DNA from 4 places in the Aeribacillus sp. FSL k6-2211 genome. Region 2 is predicted to be linked to each of the others. Evidence: predicted binding sites of a transcription regulator. Region 2 holds the regulator's gene; each other region holds the start of a gene.

Region 1 (4,219 bases), 1.4 Mb from region 2:
GAATGGCAAGGTCAATATCATATGGAACACGTATGTGCTGAATCGAAAAAGGAGCCCTTTTCTCCGAGTTGAACGTGCCTTCCAAAATGCAGTAGGATGCTTCGGGCAGGTCCAGCGGATTACCGACACTGCCTGCATTAAAAAGCGTTTTACCGGATAAATGCTGTATAAAGGCATTATGAACATCACCGTATCCGACAACATCCGGCTCCTTCGTTCCCAAACCGGTTTCAACGCTGTTTTCAAACATGGACAATCTTTTTTCAATCGAATCCCAAGGCTGTACTCTTATCCAGACGCTGAAAGGGGATGCATGAAAAAGCCGCAGCCGGCGGCCGCTCATATAAAAATCAATGGAAAACGGGAGGCTACGCAAATATTCTATGTCTTCTTGCGACAACTGATTTTGATGCCAGCGAACGACATCGTTTACATCTTCCCTTGTAATCAGCTCGTCCCAGTTTCCTTTTAAAACAAAATCGCAGGAGCTGCGGACGATATCGATCGCTTCTTTTGATTCAGGTCCTTTTCCGACAAGATCTCCTAAACAAAAAATTCGATCTACATTTCGCAAGCTTATATCTTTCAATACAGACGACAACGCCGGAATATTCCCATGTATATCAGAAATGACCGCGATTTTATCCAAATAAACTCCTCCTTCATTTCCCTACTATTTTATCATGATTTGTTATCGTCTGGAATTTTTTTGAACATTAATAATATGAAAAAGGCAATGCTCATATACCCGAACAGCGGATAAAGCGTGGAAATGAGCTTTCCGTATCCTATCAGGCTGACTAAATAACATAATAATAGGATGAAAATGACACCAGCGATTTTTGCCAAAGGCTTTTCCGATGATAATTGCCGTTCCAAACCATACAGATTGCCGATCAACGATGAAAATATTTCTCCAAAAATAACAAGGATGTATATGTAATAAAAGCCTGAAAACAGCTGCTTGACAATTTCAGCCATTGGGATTTCAAAAAGCCCGGCGTCCGGCAAATGCAGAAGGGAGAAATAGCTGGAAAATAAAATGAAGCTTAATCCGAGACCGCCTACAACTCCGCCCAATTTAATGGCGCTTTCATCCTTTATTGCGTTTGCGAGCGGAACAAGTACAGCCTGAGCAAGAGAGAGATTAAAAGAAACATATAAAAAGCTTGATTTGACTGGTTGAAACACTCCATCCAACGATAAATCGATAAAATCACTCCTTATGATGGCTTCAATGGAGATGATCAGGCTAAACAAAATAAAAAGCGGAACAACCATTAGATTGACGGAAGACAGCCCTTTGACTCCAAACGAAATCACAGCAATGGAAAGCACAATCGTTAAAAAAATTCCAAATTGCTTTGAAAGCGACAGTTGCTCTTCAAAAATCGCCCCCGCCCCCGACAGCATGACCGATGTGATGCCAATCAGCATCATAAACATCAAGCCGTTGACTACATAAGCTGACAACGTCCCAAACAAAAATTGGTTCAACTGCAAATACGAAGATGCATTAATGCGTCTTCCGATCAACATCATTTTCGTTCCCAGCCAAACAAATAAAACGGCAGAACAAATAATTCCAACAATTCCTCCAGCGCCGTATTTTGAAAAAAACTCAACGATCTCTTTTCCCGTTGCAAACCCTGCACCGATGACAGTGCCGATATAGACAGAAGCTATTTGAAGTGCCAATACCCATTTATTGCTCATGTTTCACCCACCTTACTTTATCAACAATATATGGACAAGAAGGGAAAAAAAGACGAAAAAAATTTGTAAAAAAGACTTGAAAGTCAAAAAAGGTCAAAGTATAATAAAGTCAGAAAAGGTCAAACAGTGAATCTAACTATTGAATGATTGAGATTGTCTCTTTGATTCCAAAAGGTCAAAGAAAGTCAAAGAAGTTTCTTCCTTTAGTCAAAGTTAATCAAAGTCAAAAAGGAGGAATGTTATATGTTATGTGAAAATTGCCAAACAAGAAAAGCCAATGTTTTATTAAATGTACAAATCAATCACAACAAACAAGAAATGCGTCTCTGTCAAGAATGCTATCAACAATATAAACAAAAAATCCCAAGTGGTTTTTACGGATTCAGCGGTTTCGATGAATTATTTCAATCATTTATGCCAAACTCTTTTGAGAGCTTTGACCAAGCTGTTCAAGCACAACCGAAATCAGGGGGCGGAAAACAGAACGGCTTCCTCGATCAATTCGGCCGAAATTTAACGGATGCTGCAAAAGCTGGGTTGATTGATCCTGTCATCGGCCGCGATGATGAGGTAAGACGAGTGATTGAAATTTTAAATCGACGCAACAAAAATAACCCGGTTTTAATCGGAGAACCAGGCGTAGGGAAAACAGCTATTGTGGAAGGACTAGCCTTAAAAATTTCTCAAGGAGACGTTCCGCAAAAATTAAAAAATAAAGAAGTTTATTTGCTGGATGTTTCATCACTTGTCGCCAACACGGGAATTCGCGGACAATTTGAACAGCGGATGAAGCAGCTAATTCAAGAATTGCAAGCCCGAAAAAACATCATCCTGTTTATCGATGAAATTCATCTTTTAGTCGGCGCCGGTTCTGCGGAAGGTTCTATGGATGCCGGCAACATATTAAAGCCAGCGCTCGCCCGCGGTGAGCTTCAAGTTGTCGGAGCAACAACTCTAAAAGAATACCGGCAAATCGAAAAAGATGCAGCCCTTGAACGACGCTTCCAGCCGGTTATTGTGAAAGAACCTTCCATTGAAGAAGCGATCAGCATTTTAAAAGGAATTCAAGAAAAATATGAACAATACCATCAAGTCAAATATTCAGAAGATGCGATTAAAGCTTGCGTCACACTATCTCATCGATATATTCAAGACCGCTTTTTGCCTGACAAAGCCATCGATTTAATGGATGAAGCTGGTTCAAGATTAAACTTAAAAGCCGAGCCGGCTAATGAAGCAGACATCCACGAGCGGCTTAAACAAATTGCCCATGAAAAAGAAAAAGCGCTAAAAGAAGAGCAGTACGAACTTGCAGCTAAGCTTCGCGACGAAGAAGCTGCCCTTGAAAAGCAGCTTGAACAAGGAAAGGACAAACAGCAAGCAATCGTTCAAGTAGAAGACATTCAAAAAATCATCGAAGAAAAAACCGGCATACCAGTCGGCAAGCTGCAAGAGGATGAGCAAGCAAAAATGAAACATTTAGAAGAAAACTTGGCGAAAAAAATTATCGGCCAAGAGGATGCTGTCCGGAAAGTGGCAAAAGCCATTCGCCGCAGCCGCGCTGGATTGAAAGCAAAAAACCGACCAATCGGATCCTTCCTGTTCGTCGGCCCGACTGGCGTTGGAAAAACGGAATTGTCGAAAACATTAGCTTCGGAGCTGTTCGGTTCAAAAGATGCCATGATTCGCTTGGATATGAGTGAATATATGGAAAAACATTCTGTTTCAAAATTAATCGGCTCGCCTCCAGGCTATGTCGGACATGAAGAAGCAGGACAATTAACGGAAAAGGTTCGTCGCAACCCTTACTGCATTATCCTGCTGGATGAAATTGAAAAAGCTCATCCAGATGTACAGCACATTTTCTTGCAAATATTAGAAGACGGACGCTTGACAGACAGCCAAGGCCGCACCGTCAGCTTCAAAGATACGGTCATTATTATGACCTCTAACGCTGGAGCAGGTGCAAAACAAGTTCACGTCGGTTTTAACAGCACGGTGGAAAAAGAATCAAGCATCCTTGAATCTCTCGGTTCATTCTTTAAGCCTGAATTTTTAAACCGTTTCGATGCCATTATCGAATTTAAACCGCTTGATAAAGAAGATTATTTGAAAATAGTTGATTTGATGCTTGAAGAAGTTCGGAGCACGTTGAAAGAACAAAACATTTCATTGGACGTAACAGAAAAAGCAAAAGAAAAATTGGTAGAAATCGGCTATCATCCATCGTTCGGCGCTCGTCCGCTTCGCCGCGTCATTCAAGAACATATTGAAGACAAAATTGCAGACATCCTGTTAGACGGTGAAGTGCACAATCATTTAATCGCCGATATGGAAAATGAAGAAATTGTTATTCGTTCATAACAGGGGCTTGTCTAAAAAGTCCATAAAAACAGAGCGAATGGAGAAAACAATGAGTTTTTCCATTCGCTCTGTTTCCTTATTTTTGAAATTGGTTTGGGAATTTGCGGCCCATTTCAGTATGTTGTGGGCCATTGCCACA
Region 2 (4,219 bases):
TTCACGAATTAATGTTGCCCTGCGAATATCCCGTTCATTCGGCCGTAGAACTCCTCCTGAATATTGTTGCAGAAATCCGGGCTGAATTAAAATCATAAGCTCATTTAAAACACTGCGTGGAACATTTTGAATAATTCCCAGGTCAATTCCTAAGCGCACATCTGATAAACATTGAATTGCTTCTTTCGATGGAATAATTCTGCTGTATTTGAGAGTGCCGTAGGAACGATATACACGGTCTTCTAGATGATGCGGATTCGTTTTATATAAAGCATCTCTTGCAGCCCGTTCTTGAGCAATTAATTGCCCGACAACACCTATTAAATCATCGACAATATCATCTTCTGATTTGCCTAGCGTAATTTGGTTCGAAATTTGGAATATATTACCTATCGCTTCACTTCCTTCTCCGTACCGACCTCTCACAACCAATCCTAATTGATTGATAGCAGGTATAATTTGGTTAATCTGCTGTGTTAAGACAAGTCCTGGAAGGTGCATCATCACGGAAGCCCGCAAGCCGGTACCGACATTTGTTGGACAGCTAGTTAAGTAGCCCCTATGTTCATCAAATGCATAATCTACTTTTTCCTCAATCCAATCGTCAAGATTCATTGCCATTTTCAACGCTTCTTTTAGCTGAAGGCCCGGGAACAAACATTGAATTCTAATATGATCCTCCTCGTTTATCATGATGCTCACTTCTTCGTTTTCAGATAAAAGGCACCCTCCAAGTGCTGATTCTTCCATTAAATAAGGACTAATCAAATGCTTCTCTACAAGTACGCGTTTTTGAATAGGCTGAAGTTCATTCATTTTCAGCAGCACGAATGTCCCTAAACCGTCAAACACTCTTTGTGAAAATGATTCTTCAAATGTATTTAAAATAACCAAGGCTTCTTCATTCGACATAATGGTAGGGAAGCTTATATTTTCTATATTTCGCGCCAATCTGACTCGGCTGCTCAGCACAATATCGGAATCAGGTCCTTCTTGATTCATCCAAGGGCTCATGGCTGAACGAATAAATTTTTGAAAGGACATGTCATACTCCCCTTTCGTTCCGTCCATTTATCTTCGCTTCAATGGACCGAATTTCATCCCGAACTTGAGCTGCTCTTTCGAATTCCTCTTTCGCAATTAATTCTTGCAGTTCCTGTTTAAGCATTTTCAGGCGCTTTTTCAAATGAATACTTCCACCGGTCCGTTTCGGTACTTTACCGCCGTGAGTTGTATTCCCGCCATGAACACGTTTTAAAATCGGGGTAATTTGGTGATAAAACGTTTTGTAACAATGGGAGCACCCGAATTTACCAATTTTCGTAAATTGATCAAACGTCATATTACATTTCTCACATTGAATGACCTGATTTTTCTTGAAAACATTTTGCCCTTGGCTGCTAATGGCGCTGTCCATATTTAATAATCCGGACAATAAGTTGTTTATAGAAAAGCCTGGATTCATATTGAATATGAATACATCACTTTTTTCCTGTGCACATTTTTCACATATATGCACTTCAGTCTTTTCGCCGTTGATGATTTTTGTAAAGTGGAAAGTAGCGGGCCTTTCATGACATTCTTGACAAATCATCGTCCATCACATCCTCACTTGTATTTTAACGAGGTGAGCATCGCCTTCATCATCCTTGCCCTCAATTCGTCTCGATCAGGCAAATCAATATATAAAACAGACCGATCAATTACGCTCAACATAATTTTCGCTTCTCTTTCTGAAATAACCTCTTCATCAGCCAATCTCAAAATAATATCCTCCGCCGACGATTGTGACAGCCTTTTACCAATGGCATTTAAAATTTGATTGATCAGCTGGATACGGTCATTGATTCGAATCTTCATAATTCGGATATAACCGCCTCCACCCCTTTTGCTTTCGACAATGTAACCCCGTTCAATTGTAAAACGAGTGTTGATCACGTAATTGATTTGCGATGGAACACATTGAAATTTATCCGCAATTTCACTTCTTTTAATTTCAACAATTTCTTTTCCGCTAGAATCTAATACATGCTTTAAATATTGCTCGATAATATCAGATATATTCCGCACCTCGAAAAACACCTCCTTCAACTTTTTGATTGGAATTGCAAAACGCTCAAGAAATGTGCAATATCCTTGAGGGATAGGAGGCAAGATGTTTACGTAATGCTTATTTCCTAAACGATAACAACTAGTCACTTGACTTTGACTATATTTGACCTTAATTATAATATAAATTTTTTTTTGTGTCATTTCAACAAAAAAGCTCACTAATAATATTGCCATTTACAATATGGAAAAAACCCGCTCTTTAAAAAACTTTTTTAACTTCTTGAAATTTCAATAATTCGTTTATGATTTCAGGCATTTCATCTTTTGGAAGGCCAATTTCAAGTAAATATGAACGCTTCGCATGTTTAGTTTCTTTTGGCTTTGACAATGTAAAATGAATTTTATAAACAGAAATATTTAATTGTTCAAGTTTCCGAGTAAATTCCACCAAATCATCTTCTGGAAGATTAACTTGTATCCATTTTTTGCTTGACTTCTCAGCAAAAAAAGCCTCCACCTTATTGAGAAAGATCAAACTTAACAATACAATCAAGGTAGAAAAAATCGCCAACGGATACATTCCTGCCCCAACAACAAGGCCAAGTCCTGCAACAACCCAAATCGAGGCTGCCGTCGTTAATCCTCTTACCGTAACCCCTCTCACTAATATCGTTCCAGCACCTAAAAAACCAATGCCGCTAATGACATAAGAAGGAATTCTTGCTGGGTCAAAACGAATATTTTCATAACGATCCATATATTCTTCAAAGCCATAAAGAGACAGCAGCATCATCATGCAGGAGCCGACACCAACTAACAAATGCGTGCGAAAGCCTGCTGGATGCCGTTTAAATTCTCGTTCAAGGCCAATAAATCCACTTAAAATGACTGCTAAAACAATGCGAATCAACATAATTTGCCATTCCTCAGGCATTATCATTCCTCCTTACCATCCAAATGACTTTTTCTGTTTTGGCCATATATGAATTTTGAAATGATACAGTATTATACTTTCCCATTATATGCGATGAACAGTGCTCAATATTCAATTGTTCTTGAGTATGAGACTAAGAATGATATGAAACAAAAAAGCACTTTTAGAGCTGGCTTTAAAATCAAACGAAGCTTTCACTGCTCATATGCTTCAAGAATGGAACAGTTTATGCTTCTGAAGTAGCGATCAATTAATTATACTCCGATTGAAGGTTTTAAAGAAAGCGAGCTTGATTGCAATAGATGCGGAGGATCTTCAGAAGAAGCGAGCTCTTAGTTGTTCGTAAATTTGTCGTTTTTGTTCGTTCTGTTTTAAGCTGTTTTGTCTGTTTGTTGTATATTTCCATTTACAAGAGGATAAAAGAGGCTTGAGCTTCTCAAACCGCATTGCAGCGAATAATTGTTTCGTCCATACTTTTTTACAAGGATAAGCAAATCTCGCCTCCATCGCTTTTCTCAGATTAATTAAAACGGTTTGCATCATTCAAATCAATTAAAGATGTTTTTGTAACAGCAAAAATATCCATTTCGGCTTTCGACAATTTTCTCGAAAAATTGGCTTTTAGACTGTCATTTCTTAATTTTTCATTTTATGATCATAACGGAAAGTATTGCAACGGAAAAACATCACAAAAAGCTAAAAAAGAAGCCGATTCCTCCACCGCCTTCACTATACACGAGAGGCGGCGGTCATATCGGCAAAAAAATAAGATGAAAGGTATTTATTCTATGTCACGATTAATAATTTTAGGCGGATCTAAGTTTTTAATAACGGGCTCTCTAGACTTTATATCTGCATACGTATTGATAATTTCCGGATCATAAATAATTTGCAGCCTAGAAAGCTTGCCTATTTGGTTTTGTGCACCTTCAAAATAATCGTTATTCGTAATTTTTTGCGCCCCACTAAAATTTTGATTGCTGGCCCGTCCCCTTATCGCATTTAAAACAATGCGCCTCGCTGATATTCCTCCTTCTATACGAATATTTGAACCAACTCCAAACATTTCTAATGCTTGTTCTGAATAGAAAAACCCTTTAATATTACTAGGTTCATCCTGGTTAACGCTATTATTTCTAATGTTTATATTTCCATTTGCAAAAATAATTAACGAACCGTTTTGGCCTAATCCATTGATGCGCGAATATTCAATCGTCACATCCCTCATTACAT
Region 3 (4,219 bases), 700 kb from region 2:
CCTTTTTTATATATAAGACTGATTATATCAAAACCTTTGGCTAAAGCCAACCGAAATTCATCTCCCACCTACTCATTGGGCTACGCCCTGCACATTCCTTGAGGATGGGAGACTTCTTTCGGAAATCCGTTAAAATCCAAGCAATTTTCGAAAATAACTGGAGTAGGACTGACTGACAGGAATTTTATCACCGTTATTCATCAACAGCAAAAAAGTTGAATGTGCATCAGGGTAGATTTCCTTAATATGGTTGACATTCACAATAAAAGCCCGATGACAGCGAATAAAATAGTCCTTTGGAAGCAAGTATTCAAATTCCTGGAGAGAGTATTTATGCGTTCCTGAGCATCCTTCAGTGTACACATAGGTCTTTTTATCTTTTGCTTCTAAATACGCAACTTTCGAAAAAGGAATAGGAACCCATCCATCATCAGTTTTGACGGTCACAACAGATTTTCCATCCGTCAAAGCAGGAAAAATCGCAGTGACGCATCCCTCAAGCTTTCCTTCCCAAAAAAACGGCACAGCCATCCCGTGATAAGGAACGCCAAACACATCGCGGTTAATAAACTCAGAAACCTTTTGTTTGGTGTGCAAAGCTTTATACGCAATCGTTCCTTTTCTCACCAAGTCTCCCGGTCTGATTTTCAAATCAATCCGTTTGCTCGGCCGGTAATAGATATATTCCTTTGTATTGGAAACAGCAATCGAAACTTCATCAGAAAACAATTCACCAATAACATCTAAAATGGAAACTACTGAAATACGTTCCATTCTTCAACACCCTTCGTGATCTATAAATCTTCAAGATATTAATATTTTACATTTTTTTCACCCTTTTTGGCATAGTTCTTATCGAGTGCGATGAATATCGTCACCTTTTTCAAATAGGTTACGATAAATGTATGTCTTAAACAGTGTAAGACTTACGCAACATTCGTCTTTTAGTTTGAATATTTTTCTGATGTTTCCTTCTTTTTAACTTTTCACTATATTGATTAACGAAAACATATGAAATGTTACCGAAGTATCCTCGAATTTCTTCTATCAAGTAGTTTACATACTTCTTTAGTCATTGGAACAATCCGGCTTTTACGGCTATTGTTTTTGGTCCCAGTAACATAATAATACCGTTATCTAAAAATACCTGAAATTTCTGATTATTCAACTTAGTTTGCCCTTTGTTCTCACTCTACCATTAGTTTAATAGCACCATAGTCACGAAATCACGTAAATACTTATATCTTTGACGTTTCATAGCCTCTTTACTTGCGTGTCTGTAAGCACAAAGATTCGTTGTTTATCCTTATTAATTTTGGCATTTTTGACGAGACTTTCTTCAAATAATACCGTATTTATGTAGCTTTCTATAAATCGATTTAATAGCACCGAAAAGAATATCCACGGTTACAGATGACGTATTAATGTACCGTCTAATTTGGTCAGTAGTAAGATCTCTAAAACCGACAACATCTATAAAATTTTTTCAAGAACTTCAATAATCGGTACTCGTTCGTCCTGGATAGCTTCCGTTTTGTAAATGATCTTAGCGTGTTTTAATCCTTCTGCAACCGTCATAGAATCGAGATTACATCTACAATCAGATGTCTTGAAACTACCCTTCTAGCCTTTTTCGCATAATAAAAACCTCCAAAATTTTTCATTTTGGAGGCACGCGGTCTCTTTGTCTCTTTGATTCAGTAGGACGGAAACCTTACGAAAATACGTTGTCCGTTTTTCGGTAGTTCCCGTCCGTTGAACGACTTCTAAACCCTTGTTGCTCTAGGCTTACGCGCTCGGAGGGACTCGAACCCCCGACGGACGTGGTACCGGAAACCACCGCTCTATCCAACTGAGCTACGAGCGCATTTTTCAAATGTCACGAATTATATTATAATCGAACCGAACAGTATATGCAAGAATAAATTTTGCTTATTATCCATCGTGTCAAAATTGTTTTGAAAAATTCATTTTTCATCGTTGTTTGAAAAATAAAAAATGAGGGTATGATGGTACATGTATTGATCTTATAAATAATTATATATAAAAGTTTTTTGTTTGACCTTTATTGACCTTTTATGTATGATGGAATAGAAATGACTTTAACTTTGATGCGAGGGAGGAAACATAATGAATTTAATACCGACTGTTATTGAACAGACAAACCGTGGTGAACGTGCTTACGATATTTATTCAAGATTGTTAAAAGACCGCATTATTATCCTTGGTACGCCAATTGATGATCATGTTGCAAACTCCATCGTTGCTCAGCTTCTTTTCTTGGCAGCGGAGGATCCTGAAAAAGATATTTCCCTTTACATTAACAGCCCGGGCGGATCAATTACTGCTGGCATGGCGATTTATGATACGATGCAATTTATTAAACCTGATGTATCCACGATGTGTATAGGAATGGCTGCTTCCATGGGAGCATTCTTATTGGCGGCAGGTGCAAAAGGAAAACGTTTTGCCCTTCCGAATAGTGAAGTAATGATCCATCAACCGTTAGGAGGCGCGCAAGGTCAGGCAACTGACATTGATATTGCAGCTAGACGAATTCTCTCTTTAAGAGATAAATTGAACAGAATTTTATCTGAAAACACTGGCCAGCCTCTTGAAGTAATTGAACGTGATACGGACCGCGACAATTTTATGTCAGCTGAACGTGCAAAAGAATATGGGTTGATTGACAAAGTTTTAACAAAATAAAAGCTGCCTCAAATAGGAAGACAAAAAAATTTAAACATATCAAGCAGACAGTATAAAAATAAACCGCTGCTTCATACCTTCACGCATTTGAATGAGGAGCAAATGTCAAGAATGATCTTGACAGCAGCTCCTCATTTAACTTTTTGACCGGAATCGTCAGGCCGTTAACTGCCGACATTGCTTTAATCTAAGCCCAAAATGCGGATCGAGCCGGATGAAGGATTAAATATGCTTTCGGAGAGCCTGTGTAAACCGTATTTTGCTGAAGTTTTTTCTGGACACCTGCTGGCAAAAACAAGTGTTATACTCGATTTTTTCATGTTATAAAGGGCTAGAATCTCTCTTTATCCATTCAGCTGTAAGTCATTCGAACCATATCAAAGCACGTTTGTTTTTTCTTGAATGTTGATCGCAGATTTATGAAAAAATAGTACTTACACCAAATATATTGCTCGGATTCGCCCCGCTCTTTCGCAATGCTTTGAATCCAAAAGTTCCAGTTAAGAACCTTCACGAAGCTCTCTCCCAACATAAGATTTATCACAACTTTTCTATTAACGCACCCGAAGCCATTTCGTCTTCATATCAGTTTTAGCAAAAATAAAGCCCTCTTGTGGCTGACAGCGGTTGTTTCCTGCTTTCTCCCACAAGAGAGGCAATATCCATCCATTGATGAATTTTGTGGCAATTTTTTTGTTTGTTCACATTAATTTTCATTTTGAATGTAGTTGATAAGCGCTTCTAATGCTTCTTCCTCATCGTTTCCTTCTGCGATCAATGTGATCTCAGAGCCGCTGTTAATAGCTAAGCTCATCAACCCCATGATGCTTTTGGCGTTTACTTTCTTCCCGTCTTTTTCGATAAAAATGTCAGATGAAAACCTGTTGGCTTCCTGAACAAACAATGCAGCCGGTCGTGCCTGCAAACCGGTTTTTAACCGAACTTCCACTTTTTTCTCAACCATATTATAATCCCTCTCTTCTTAAAAATTTATTTAAATGAAATCGTTTTGCCAGCCCGCAATTTTTCAGCGATTTCATCGATTTTTCTTAATCGGTGGTTGATTCCCGATTTGCTGATTTTCCCGCTGGACACCATTTCACCTAGTTCCTTCAATGTCACATCTTGATACATAACCCGTAATTCTGCAATTTCCCTCAGCTTTTCAGGTAAGGCGCTTAATCCGATCTTTTCATCAATGAATTTTATATTTTCTACCTGCCGTAAAGCAGCTCCAATGGTTTTATTTAAATTTGCTGTTTCGCAATTGACAAGGCGGTTCACTGAATTTCTCATATCACGAACGATTCGGACATCTTCAAAACGCAGTAGAGCTTGATGGGCACCGATCAATGTCAAAAATTCCCCAATTTTTTCAGCTTCCTTTAAGTATGTAATATATCCTTTTTTCCGTTCCAGTGTTTTTGCATTTAAATAAAACGTATTCATCAAGCTGCATAGCGAATCGTTATGTTCCTTATATAACGACGAGATTTCCAAATGGTATGAA
Region 4 (4,219 bases), 1.0 Mb from region 2:
TGAACAGGATCGTGTCATCAATCCGGTTTAAAAATTCTGGCCGGAAATGCATGGAGAGCTCATCAAGAACTTTCTTTTTCGCTTCGTCTGTTATTTCCCCCTCATCATTTAAACCGGAGAGCAAATGCTGAGAACCGATGTTGGATGTCATAATGATCACTGTATTTTTAAAATCAACTGTTCTTCCTTTCGAATCGGTCACCCTGCCGTCATCAAGCATTTGCAGCAATATGTTAAACACTTCTGGGTGAGCCTTTTCGATTTCGTCCAGTAATATAACCGAGTACGGATGTCTCCGAACTTTTTCCGTCAGCTGTCCTCCTTCTTCATATCCGACATAACCCGGAGGTGCGCCGATCAGCCTTGAGACAGAATGTTTTTCCATATACTCCGACATATCAATGCGGACTATTTCGTCCTCGCTGTCAAAAAGCGCTTCTGCCAATGCTTTCGCCAGCTCCGTTTTCCCGACCCCTGTCGGACCTAAAAAGAGGAAGGAGCCGATCGGCCTGTTCGGATCTTTTATGCCTGCCCGCGCACGCAAAACTGCATCCGATACTAATTCAACTGCATCGTCTTGCCCGATGACCCTTTCTTTTAATATTTGTTCAAGCTTCAGAAGCTTTTCTCTTTCCCCTTGTACAAGCTTTGCTACCGGAATGCCAGTCCATCTTGACACAATACCGGCAATTTCCTCTTCTGTTACTTCCTCGCGAAGCATCTTGTTTTCCTCTTTCTGCTTCATTTCTTCTTCCAGCTGTTTGATTTGTTTTTCCAGCGCCGGAATTTTTCCATGGCGCAGCTCAGCCGCTTTGTTTAAATCGTATTCATTTTCAGCATCAGCTAAATCTCTGCGTGCTTTTTCCAGCTCTTCCCTCAAGCTTCTAAGCTGTTGAATACCTTCGACTTCAAGCTGCCATTTCGCCTTCATTTCATTTGCTTTCTCTTTTAAATTTGCAAGTTCCTTTTGCAACTCTTCCAATCTGATTCGGCTGATGTCATCCGTTTCTTTTTTCAATGCAGCCTCTTCAATTTCAAGCTGCATAATCCTTCTCGTCACTTCATCAAGTTCTGTCGGCATTGAATCTATTTCCGTGCGGATCATCGCGCATGCTTCATCGATTAAATCAATCGCTTTATCAGGCAGGAAGCGTTCTGTAATATAGCGGTGCGAGAGCTCACTCGCAGCTACAATCGCCGAATCATGAATTTTGACTCCATGATGGATTTCAAACCGTTCTTTTAGTCCTCGTAAAATAGAAATCGTGTCTTCCACAGACGGTTCGCTCACAAGCACCTGTTGAAAACGCCGCTCAAGCGCCGGATCTTTTTCAATATACTTGCGATGTTCATCAAGTGTCGTTGCTCCTATGCAGTGCAGCTCACCTCTCGCAAGCATCGGCTTTAACATGTTGCCGGCATCCATCGCTCCTTCTGTTTTGCCGGCCCCGACTATTGTGTGCAATTCATCAATAAATAAAATAATCCGTCCATCGCTCTTTTTAATTTCTTGCAAAACAGCTTTTAATCTTTCTTCAAATTCTCCGCGAAACTTGGCTCCCGCAATGAGCGAGCTCATATCTAAAGCAAATATTGTTTTATCTTTTAATCCCTCCGGTACATCTTTTCGTACAATCCGATGGGCTAATCCTTCCACGATCGCTGTTTTTCCAACCCCTGGTTCACCGATTAACACCGGGTTGTTTTTCGTTTTTCTTGATAAAATTCGGATCACGCGCCGAATTTCTTGATCACGGCCAATGACAGGGTCAATTTTTCCTTCTTTCACCTCTTTAACTAAATCACGGCCGTATTTCTCCAATACTTCATAAGTGCTTTCTGGATTAGGTGATGTCACCCGAGCATTCCCCCTTATTTCCTTTAACACTTTCAATATGGCAGCTTTTGTTAAGTGATATTGCTGAAAAAGCTCTCTCACTTCTTTTGAGCTCGATTCGGTAAATGCCAATATAATATGTTCAACTGATAAATAATCATCTTGAAAATCTTTCCTTATTTCGTCCGCTTTTGCAAAAGCTTCTGAAAGAGTACGGGAAATATAAATACTTACCTCACCGTTTCCGTGAACAGATATTTTCGGCTTTTTTTGTAAATACTCGTTGATCGCTGACTCAATTTGTTGTACAGGACATTTAAGCTTTTCTAAAATTCTTGGAAAAATCCCGTCAGACTGCCGCAGAAAAGCAAGTAAAATATGAAATTCATCCACTTCTTGATGTTCATGTTCTTTTGCGATTTTTTGAGCTTCTACCAGACCTTTTTGCAGCTTCTCCGTGAATAGATTTACATCCATACCGAAACGCCCCTATTTTGACTTTTTTTGACCTTTAATTTTATTATAACTTCTTTATAAATCAAGTAAAGCCATTCGTTTTCCGAATGGCTTAGCGTTGTTCGAAATATTACGGCTTGCGCTTATAGGTCCAAACCCGATTATGGTTGGATGTTTCGGGGAATCGATCTCCTGCTTTGAGTTCAACCTTTTTGGGATCGACCACCATCGATCCGGTCTCGCCGACTTCGATGTAAATTCCGTTGTTAGGTGCTTTTTGACCAGGCCTGAATTGACGATTTTGACCCATGAATCATCCCTCCTTGGACATTATTGTTGGCTATCAGAAGATTTTTCATGTATAGACAGAAACACCTTTGATAATTTTCATTATGTGATGTACTTCGAAACTTTACTCAACGCCCAAAATCGAACTCACTGCATATGGCATCCTTTTGAAAAAATCGTTTAAGCGTTCAAGCACCGAATGCTGGATCAAAAGCTCTTTTTACTGTTTCTGCGAGAATCATTATTTACAATTATTCCCAAAATCGTCTCACCTGTCGTTCTTTTTTGTCTGGATATATATGCAGTAGAGTAAAACCTTTCGCCCCGGTTTCAAAAGAAAAAAGCAGGAGATCATCCTGCTTTATCAACGAAAGATCTTGTTAAGCCATAATTTCTTTTAAAATTGCTTTTTGCGCATGAAGGCGGTTTTCGGCCTGCAAAAATACCGCTGATTGGCTTCCGTCCATCACTTCATCTGTCACTTCCAAACCGCGCGCAGCCGGCAGGCAGTGAAGGAAGCTTGCATCTCGTTTTGCTTTTGCCAGCAAGGATTGATTTACTTGAAACGGTTTAAATGCTTTCATTCTTGCTTCTGTTTCTTCTTCCTGCCCCATGCTGACCCAAACGTCCGTATAAATAATATCAGCATCCTGAACCGCTTCGTCTGGATTATGAATTAATTCGACTTTCCCGCCCGTTTCGCCAGCAATTTCTTTCGCCTGTTTCAAAATGATTTCATTTGGCTCATAGCCTTCTGGGGCTGCGATCGTAAAATGAGCGCCAACTTTTGCGCAGCCAACCATAAGGGAGTGGGCTACATTGTTGCCGTCGCCAACATAAACGACTTTTACGCCTGAAAATTTGCCTTTCAGCTCATAAATTGTCAATAAATCAGCTAACGCTTGGCAAGGATGGTACAAGTCGCACAAACCATTGATGACAGGGACAGTTGCATATTCGGCAAGCTCTTTGACCCGATTGTGGTCAGTTGTGCGGAGAAGAATGGCATCCACATATCGCGACAATACTCTCGCTGTATCAGCGATTGTCTCACCGCGCCCGAGCTGAAGCTCTTTTGAAGAAAGGGCAAGCGCATGTCCCCCTAATTGCAGCATTCCTACTTCAAAGGAGACACGAGTTCGAGTGGATGATTTTTCGAAAATCATCGCCAGCGTTTTCCCATGAAGGACGTTTGATAGCGGATTTTGCTTTAATTTCAATGCTTCCTCGAGCAAATATTGAATTTCTTCTGATGTAAAATCAAGCAGCTTTAAAACGTTACGACCTTTAAGTGTGCTCATAAACTCATTTCGACTCCTTTTTCTGACAGTTCATGTAAAGAAATAGGCGTGTATTTGCTAACTGTTAGTGCACTTAAAAATGCCTGAAATGATGCTTCTTCCGTCAATACCATAATTCCTCGTTCAAGCGCTTTTTGTCGTCTTGCCTTTGCCTGATCGTTTTCTTCCGGATTATAATAAAGCACCGCTTCTTTTTTCTCAAGCCAACTTTCAAAATTATCCGTTACCGGTTTTATATAATCGAGTACATCATCTTTCTTATCTCCATCCACAAAAATACCGTCCGAATGAATTGGAAATAAATGATCGAATACCTTCCGCATCGCTTCCTCCACAG

The links. Region 2 encodes CtsR, which represses protease genes until heat stress. Its sites were predicted from a motif close to ATGGTCAATAAAGGTCAAACA; they were not measured.
Region 1: NSU19_RS07435 (ATP-dependent Clp protease ATP-binding subunit) is a predicted target of CtsR. The motif match lies at 1,822-1,842, and genes of this name have one in related genera.
Region 3: clpP (ATP-dependent Clp endopeptidase proteolytic subunit ClpP) is a predicted target of CtsR. The motif match lies at 2,056-2,076, and genes of this name have one in related genera.
Region 4: clpB (ATP-dependent chaperone ClpB) is a predicted target of CtsR. The motif match lies at 2,329-2,349, and genes of this name have one in related genera.

Annotation. Positions count from the first base shown of each region.
Region 1 covers NZ_CP150190.1:1,520,221-1,524,439, reverse strand. The annotation lists gene NSU19_RS07445 (metallophosphoesterase family protein) at 1-649, opposite strand, end outside; gene NSU19_RS07440 (hypothetical protein) at 682-1,716, opposite strand; gene NSU19_RS07435 (ATP-dependent Clp protease ATP-binding subunit) at 1,960-4,080, shown strand; gene NSU19_RS07430 (IS1182 family transposase) at 4,075-4,219, opposite strand, start outside.
Region 2 covers NZ_CP150190.1:119,184-123,402, reverse strand. The annotation lists gene NSU19_RS00645 (protein arginine kinase) at 1-1,044, opposite strand, end outside; gene NSU19_RS00640 (UvrB/UvrC motif-containing protein) at 1,046-1,594, opposite strand; gene NSU19_RS00635 (CtsR family transcriptional regulator) at 1,609-2,070, opposite strand; gene NSU19_RS00630 (MgtC/SapB family protein) at 2,312-2,986, opposite strand; gene NSU19_RS00625 (hypothetical protein) at 3,768-4,219, opposite strand, start outside.
Region 3 covers NZ_CP150190.1:824,017-828,235, reverse strand. The annotation lists gene NSU19_RS04060 (LytTR family DNA-binding domain-containing protein) at 130-774, opposite strand; tRNA gene NSU19_RS04055 (tRNA-Arg) at 1,792-1,867, opposite strand; gene clpP (ATP-dependent Clp endopeptidase proteolytic subunit ClpP) at 2,131-2,709, shown strand; gene NSU19_RS04045 (HPr family phosphocarrier protein) at 3,416-3,673, opposite strand; gene whiA (DNA-binding protein WhiA) at 3,700-4,219, opposite strand, start outside.
Region 4 covers NZ_CP150190.1:1,151,246-1,155,464, reverse strand. The annotation lists gene clpB (ATP-dependent chaperone ClpB) at 1-2,314, opposite strand, end outside; gene NSU19_RS05685 (YjzC family protein) at 2,424-2,603, opposite strand; gene argF (ornithine carbamoyltransferase) at 2,962-3,882, opposite strand; gene NSU19_RS05675 (carbamoyl phosphate synthase large subunit) at 3,879-4,219, opposite strand, start outside.